DNA from 3 places in the Bradyrhizobium sp. UBA2491 genome. Region 2 is predicted to be linked to each of the others. Evidence: predicted binding sites of a transcription regulator. Region 2 holds the regulator's gene; each other region holds the start of a gene.
What was found. The regulator LexA, encoded in region 2, represses DNA repair genes until DNA is damaged. The targets are predictions, from matches to a motif close to TGTTCNNNNTGTGTTCNG.
Positions count from the first base shown of each region.

Region 1 (2,265 bases), on a different contig from region 2:
TGCAACATTGCGTGTGTGGCGATGGTTAAGGATTCGAAGCGACGAAAACGAAGCATGTTCGCCGCGAATGCAAATCTCTCTTGCGGGCTGAAGAGCTGGTTGACGACGCCACCCGCATGCTCGCGCCGATTGTACGATCTTGATTCACGATCGAAAGACTAGCGGTCCGCTGGCCAGCTTCGCCGCACCAATTGCACCCGCTCGATGTGGCTGCATTGTTCGCAGCGGTATTGGAGAATATCCCTGCCCTCGCTGCCCGGATGACTGCTCTCGAGCCGCATCGTCCTGATGCAGCTGACGCAGGAGATCAGCGTCAACAGCGGACTGCGATCGTCATTCATCGATACCCGCGGCGGCGCGGTCGGGTCGGCGATCATGGCGCTGGGCGATGCTGTGGTGTTGGCTCTCACCACAACAAAATGCAGATCCTGCGGATCGGGTTCCTGCCCCGAAACCTCATTTGGGCGCGATCCGCGTTTCCCTCAGACCCTGTCGACCGGCCGTTCGGGGCGCACCTTGGCGCTCTCCTGGCCCGGCACGGGTTTGGCCTTGTCTGATTTTGCCGGCGCTACCGGGCGATCCCCGTAGCTTCGGCTCAGCCGCTCCCGGACCGTCGGGAGCCGATCGCCGCCGCCGGCCGCCCTCCACCGGCCGATCAATTCAGCCACTTCTGCGCGCATCGCGAGCAGTCGATAGGACGCTTCAGTGCAATCAAGATCGTGATTGACCTGATCCCGGATCGTTGCCTCGACCAGGGTCATTTCCGCCCGCAAGGTGCTGATCCGACGCCGAATTTCATTGATTTTGTTGTCCATGGCTTGTTAGAACAAAAATAGAACATATTGTCAAGTCACGATCCGGCAAGCGAGGTGAGCGATGAGCATGGCAGCGGTGAGATTTGGCGGGGTTGCAGAGCGCATGAGCGGTCTGATGAGCCGCGCCCAGGCGTTGCGGTTGAGGAGCCTCGCCGAGGAGGCCTACCAGCCAAACCAGTACGCGCGCGACCTGACGTCAGAGGAAGCGGAACGACGCATCGATGCCCTGAGGGCCGAGATCGCGCTTGCGGACTCATTCTGAATTCCGGGCCGCGCATGCGGTTCGGTCCGGACACCCACTTTAGGCTTTGATATAGCGGCACAGTTGGTTGTTTCATTATTGCTGTTGCTGCTTTGCCTTTGGGGGGCCCACGTGCTGGAGCTGGAGAAGCGATCGCCGCTTGCGTTCACGATCACGCTGAAGGATGGACGAACGCTCGCGACCGTCGGCGACGCCGCGGACTACCTGTCCAAGCTCAATGTTGATCAGCGCGAGCGCGGTTATTGGAAGTCGGCGATCATGATGTTCAACAACGCCATGCGCGAACCCAGCTATCTGAAGATCGCGACCATGAATCTCCGCTCTGCCCTTGTGTATGACCGCCTCGTCGACGACCTTGGCTTGTGATTGTGGCGTGGCAGCTACAGCCGAATCGACGGCCGTTGCGTAACGCGCTGGTCGTTATGGCCGCAAACAAGGTAACGGCGGTACACGCGACGGCTGGGCGCTGATACGCTTTGGCCGCACTCTCGGGCCGCCTCGGAGGGCCAAGGCGGCCCATTTCTTTTCAAGGCAATCTTGTCTTTTCAAAGCAATTTTGCGCGGACGAACAGCGTCCGCAGCGCATTCGTCGCCTGCACCGTCAGCATGGCATTGCCGGCCGCTCTCTCCAACGCAGCCACGGCGTCGCCATGCAGCGAGCGGAACTCCATCCATTCGACAGCACTGAGATTGCTGATGAAGCGGTAGGCCTGGCCGACGGTCGCGAGCGTTACCGTCTCGCCGTTCAGCCGCACCTTGAACGTCGCCTTCAGCGGCGTGTCGGATTTGGATACTTCACCCATAAACATCACCCATGGCGCGGTTGTGCTCCGCACCGCGTTAATGTCAATCTAATTTCTCGGCCCACACCCCGGCGTGTTCGCCCCTCTGAATCGCAATGTCTGTTAGCGTTTCGTGGGGGTGATTCGTGCCTGATCCAGCCAACACAGCCTATCTCGATGCGCTCAACTCCGAGCAACGCCGCGCCGTTGAGCACGGGGTCGGCAAGGATTGCACCGTCGGCGCCCCGCTGCTGGTGATCGCCGGCGCTGGCTCCGGCAAGACCAATACGCTCGCCCACCGTGTCGCGCATCTGATCGTCGCAGGCGCCGATCCGCGTCGTATCCTGTTGATGACCTTTTCGCGCCGCGCGGCCGCCGAGATGGCTGGCCGCGTCGCGCGCATCGC
Region 1 is NZ_DDOP01000023.1:68,257-70,521, reverse strand. It holds gene B2W55_RS07095 (hypothetical protein) at 483-815, opposite strand; gene B2W55_RS07090 (DUF3072 domain-containing protein) at 931-1,077, shown strand; gene B2W55_RS07085 (hypothetical protein) at 1,189-1,443, shown strand; gene B2W55_RS07080 (hypothetical protein) at 1,623-1,880, opposite strand; gene B2W55_RS07075 (ATP-dependent helicase) at 2,006-2,265, shown strand, end outside.
Region 1: a site for LexA is predicted at 823-840, ahead of B2W55_RS07090 (DUF3072 domain-containing protein). Genes of this name have one in related genera too.

Region 2 (2,265 bases):
CCTGATCACCACCGGCGGCGCCTCAGTCGGCGACCACGACCTGGTCAAGCAGTCGCTCGAAGCCGAGGGCGTCGCGATGGCGTTCTGGCGGATCGCGATGCGGCCGGGCAAGCCGATGATGCACGGCCGGCTCGGCGCGATGCGGGTGATCGGCCTGCCCGGCAATCCGGTGTCGTCCTATGTTTGCGCCTTCCTGTTTCTGGTGCCGTTGATTCGTGCGCTGAGCGGCCGCAAGACCGTTCATCATGTCCGCACGAGCGCGCTGCTCGGCCGCGACCTCGCCGCCAACGACCAGCGCGAGGACTATCTGCGCGCCCGTCTCGAGGAGCGCGCGGACGGCTCGCTGGTCGCCACGCCCGTCATGCAGCAGGACTCGTCGCTGCTCGGGAATCTCGCTGCGGCGCGGGCACTTCTCGTGCGTCCGCCGTTTGCGCCCGCCGCTGCCAAGGGCAGTGAGTGTGAGATCCTGACGCTGCCGGAGTGAGGCTTTCGCGGCTCGCTGGTTGCGTGTTGCCTTGACCCGTTCACCGGAAATTAAGAGGTTGCGGAACACATATCGAACATATAGTGTCCGTTCATGATTTGTTTCGAGTACTGGTGTCTACAAACGGGAGGCCGCCAGGGAGCGCTTGCAGCAAGCACCATGCTCCCGAGGTCAGGCCCGGCCTGCAGGCCCCACTGAAGAGTCTCGGAATCGAACGACGCTATCAACCGGGGGAATACTCGAGATGCTCACGCGCAAACAGTACGAACTTCTGCGTTTCATCAATGAACGTCTGAAAGAGGCCGGCGTGCCGCCCTCCTTCGACGAGATGAAGGATGCGCTCGACCTGCGCTCGAAGTCCGGTATCCACCGCCTCATCACTGCGCTGGAGGAGCGCGGCTTCATCCGCCGCCTGCCCAACCGCGCCCGCGCCATCGAAGTCATCAAGCTGCCCGAACTCTCCGCCGGCGGCGGCAACGGCCGCCGCGGCTTCACCCCGAGCGTCATCGAAGGCACCCTCGGCAAGCGTCCCGCGACCCCGCCGGTCGCCGAGGACGACGGCAACCGCCCGGTGGCGGTCCCGGTGATGGGCCGGATCGCGGCCGGTACGCCGATCGAGGCGCTCCAGACCCGCAGCCACACCATCAGCGTGCCGCCCGACATGCTCGGCACCGGCGAGCATTATGCGCTGGAAGTGCGCGGCGACTCGATGGTCGATGCCGGCATCCTCGACGGCGACATGGCGCTGATCCAGCGCAACGACGTCGCCAACACCGGCGACATCGTGGTGGCACTGATCGACGAGGAGGAAGCCACGCTGAAGCGCTTCCGCCGCCGCGGCGCGTCGATCGCGCTGGAGCCGGCCAACACTGCCTATGAAGTGCGTATCCTGCCGCCGAACCGGGTCCGCATCCAGGGCAAGCTGATCGGGCTGTATCGCAAATACTGAGCGCAAATACGTGTACTGAGCCGCAAATACTTGCGGCGGCGAGGAACGAGCGACACATCGGATCGTTCCTTGGAAGATAGCGCAAGGTGCAGTCTGCCCGATGCGCTCCGATACCTCCCACGCAGCGTCGCGTGTTTGTGATCGGAGCGTTCAACGGCCAGTCGTACAATCGCCTCGAAACGAGCCGACACTCGTTCGCTATCGTCCACTCTGGTAGAGGCCCATGCCTCAAGGAGAGGCACGGGTCGCTACCTCGAAACGAGGAGCCATCCGATGTGTGACTATAGTCTGCACGCCGTGGCATCGCGCCCCGCCATTGTCGGAGAGACGCTGATCACGACGACCTTCCGCGGCACGTCGACCCGCGGTTTTGCTTCGGAGAACGATCCCACTGTGGCGGTCTGCATGCTGCCGGGTACCGAGCTCGCTTTCGCCGAGAACGTTCGCTACGACAGCCGCTGGATCTGGACCAAGACGATGGGCTTCCGGGTCGGCGTGTTCAACGAAGTCGAGCCCGACGTTCCGGATCGACATCATGACGCGGTCGAATTCCCCGACGGGAGCCATGTGCTGGTGACCCAGCTGGTCGAGGGGCAGCGCGTCAGCGTGCTGCAATTGCCGGCGCTGCATCCGGCGGTCGAGCACAAGCCGAAGGCTGTGGAGCGGCGGCCCTCCGCATTCGCGTCGCTGTTTTTGGGTTAAACGCATCGTCGCCGCGGAATGAGCTGTTCGGCGGCGAATGACCAAAGCGATTTCGAGCGACCCCGGACGTCGGGTTCCGGGGCGCGCTGGAAGATTTGCGTCGGCGGGCGCCTTGGCGCATCATCGCGCG
Region 2 is NZ_DDOP01000066.1:68,539-70,803, forward strand. It holds gene glp (gephyrin-like molybdotransferase Glp) at 1-484, shown strand, start outside; gene lexA (transcriptional repressor LexA) at 729-1,433, shown strand; gene B2W55_RS22095 (hypothetical protein) at 1,707-2,135, shown strand.

Region 3 (2,265 bases), on a different contig from region 2:
GGAATGCAGCAGCTTCGGCTCGATGATGCCGAGCTTGCGGGTGTAGAACCGGCTGAAGCCGCGCACCGCGGCGACCTGGCTCTCGAGGGCTGTGTCATAGGAATTTGATTTCATCAAACATATTATTTGACGGAATCAAGTAATATGCAAGCGCATTTACGCGACCATGATCCGGCTGCGCAGCATGGTGCGCGAGGAGCGGCCGAGCCGGCGCAGCAGGCGGGCCTCGGAGCGACGGGCATCCGGGCGATAGCCGCCGATCCGCTCGTAATGGTCGCGCGCGATCAGCAGCCCCTGTTCGGCCGAGGGCCCCGCGAGCATCCGGGCGACGAATTTGAGGCCGTCGCGCAGGCCGGGGTCGGAGTAGGGCGCGCGGGCATAGCGGAAGATGCCGGCGCGATCCTTGCCGCTCGCCGCCACCATCTGGATGAACTGGGTGGTCTCCTCGATCCAGCCGGCATCGAGCACGGCGCCCGGATGCAGGAACATCAGCCAGGGCGAGCGCGCCTGCTTGGCACCGGCAGCGAGGGCTGCGGCGCGGGTGCCCTCGAAGCGCACGAAGCGGCAGCCGGCGACGTCGGCGACGCGCTCCATGATGTCGGTGTTGGTGCGGTCGACCAGCAAGACTTCGCGGATGATTCCCGCGGCTGCGCCCGGCACCAGCGCCGCCAGGGTTGCGACCGCGGTGCGCTCGACCCCGTCGGTCGGAATGATCACGCTCAGCATGATTTGAGGCTTCGGTGGCTCAAACGATTGGAGAACTCCGGTCGTGTTATCACCTTGTCATATTCAAAGCAGCCTGTTCGGCTGTAGAATTTTGCAGCACTGTTCTGTGGAATTTCTGCGCTCGTGTTCTTGATTTGTTCTTTGGCTGTGTTAGCTTCAAAGCATGAGCCGAGCATCCTCTCATGCCCTCAAGCACCCGCCGGTAACGGCGCCCTCCGATAACCCGGCGGGTGCACCTTCCCCGTTTCCCGAACTTGCGGTCGCGATCGAGCGCGAGCGGCGGCGCGGCCGCGGCGCGCAGTCCAACGCCAGCGGCCGCTATGAGGCCGAGGCGCGGACGGCCTTCGACGACGGCTGGCAGAGCCTCGACGACCTGCCGCCGTTTCAGACCAGCGTGGCGATCGACACTTCGCGCAAGGTGATCACCCGCAACGACTCGCCCGATATCGGCTTCGACCGATCGATCAATCCCTATCGCGGCTGCGAGCATGGTTGTGTCTATTGCTTCGCGCGGCCGACCCACGCCTATCTCGGCCTGTCGCCGGGGCTCGACTTCGAGTCGAAACTGTTCGCCAAGCCGGATGCGCCGGCGCTGCTCGAGAAGGAGCTGGCGGCGCCGGATTACGAAGCGCGGATGATCGCGATCGGCACCAACACCGATCCCTACCAGCCGATCGAGCGCGAGCGGAAGATCATGCGTGGCATCCTCGAGGTACTGGAGCGCGCCGGCCATCCGGTTGGCATCGTCACCAAATCGGCGCTGGTGACCCGTGACATCGACATCCTGGCGCGGATGGCCAAGCGCAACCTCGCCAAGGTCGCGCTGTCGGTAACGTCGCTCGACCCGAAGCTCGCCCGCACCATGGAGCCGCGCGCTTCGACCCCGCCGAAACGGCTCGAGGCTATCAAGCGGCTCACCGAGGCCGGCATCCCGACCACGGTGATGGTCGCGCCCGTGATCCCGGCGCTGAACGATTCCGAGATCGAACGCATCCTCGATGCGGCTGCCCACGCCGGCGCGAAGGAGGCGAGCTACGTGCTGCTGCGGCTGCCACTCGAGGTCCGTGACCTGTTCCGCGAATGGCTGATGGCGAACTATCCCGATCGCTACCGTCACGTCTTCACGCTGATCCGCGACATGCGGGGCGGCCGCGACTACGATTCGCAATGGGGCACGCGGATGAAGGGCACCGGCCCGATGGCCTGGATGATCGGCCGCCGCTTCGAGATCGCCTGCGAAAAGCTCGGCCTCAACAAGCGGCGCACCAAGCTGACCACGGATCACTTCGCCAAGCCGAAGCGCAATGGCCAGCAACTGAGTTTGTTCTGATGCCACGGGCGTCATTGCGAGGAGCCAACGGGTCCGCGCGGAGCGCGGCCCGATGACAGGCGCCGCGACGAAGCAATCCACGCTTCGCCATATGAGGTACGATGGATTGCTTCGCTTTCGCTCACAATGACGGGAAAGGTAAACATGAGTAACGCCCCGACCGCGCGCTTCACCGTCCTCACGCTCGGCGTCAGCGACATGCGCGCCAG
Region 3 is NZ_DDOP01000100.1:43,375-45,639, reverse strand. It holds gene B2W55_RS32590 (bifunctional helix-turn-helix transcriptional regulator/GNAT family N-acetyltransferase) at 1-114, opposite strand, end outside; gene B2W55_RS32585 (glycosyltransferase) at 157-726, opposite strand; gene B2W55_RS32580 (PA0069 family radical SAM protein) at 890-2,056, shown strand; gene B2W55_RS32575 (VOC family protein) at 2,201-2,265, shown strand, end outside.
Region 3: a site for LexA is predicted at 851-868, ahead of B2W55_RS32580 (PA0069 family radical SAM protein). Genes of this name have one in related genera too.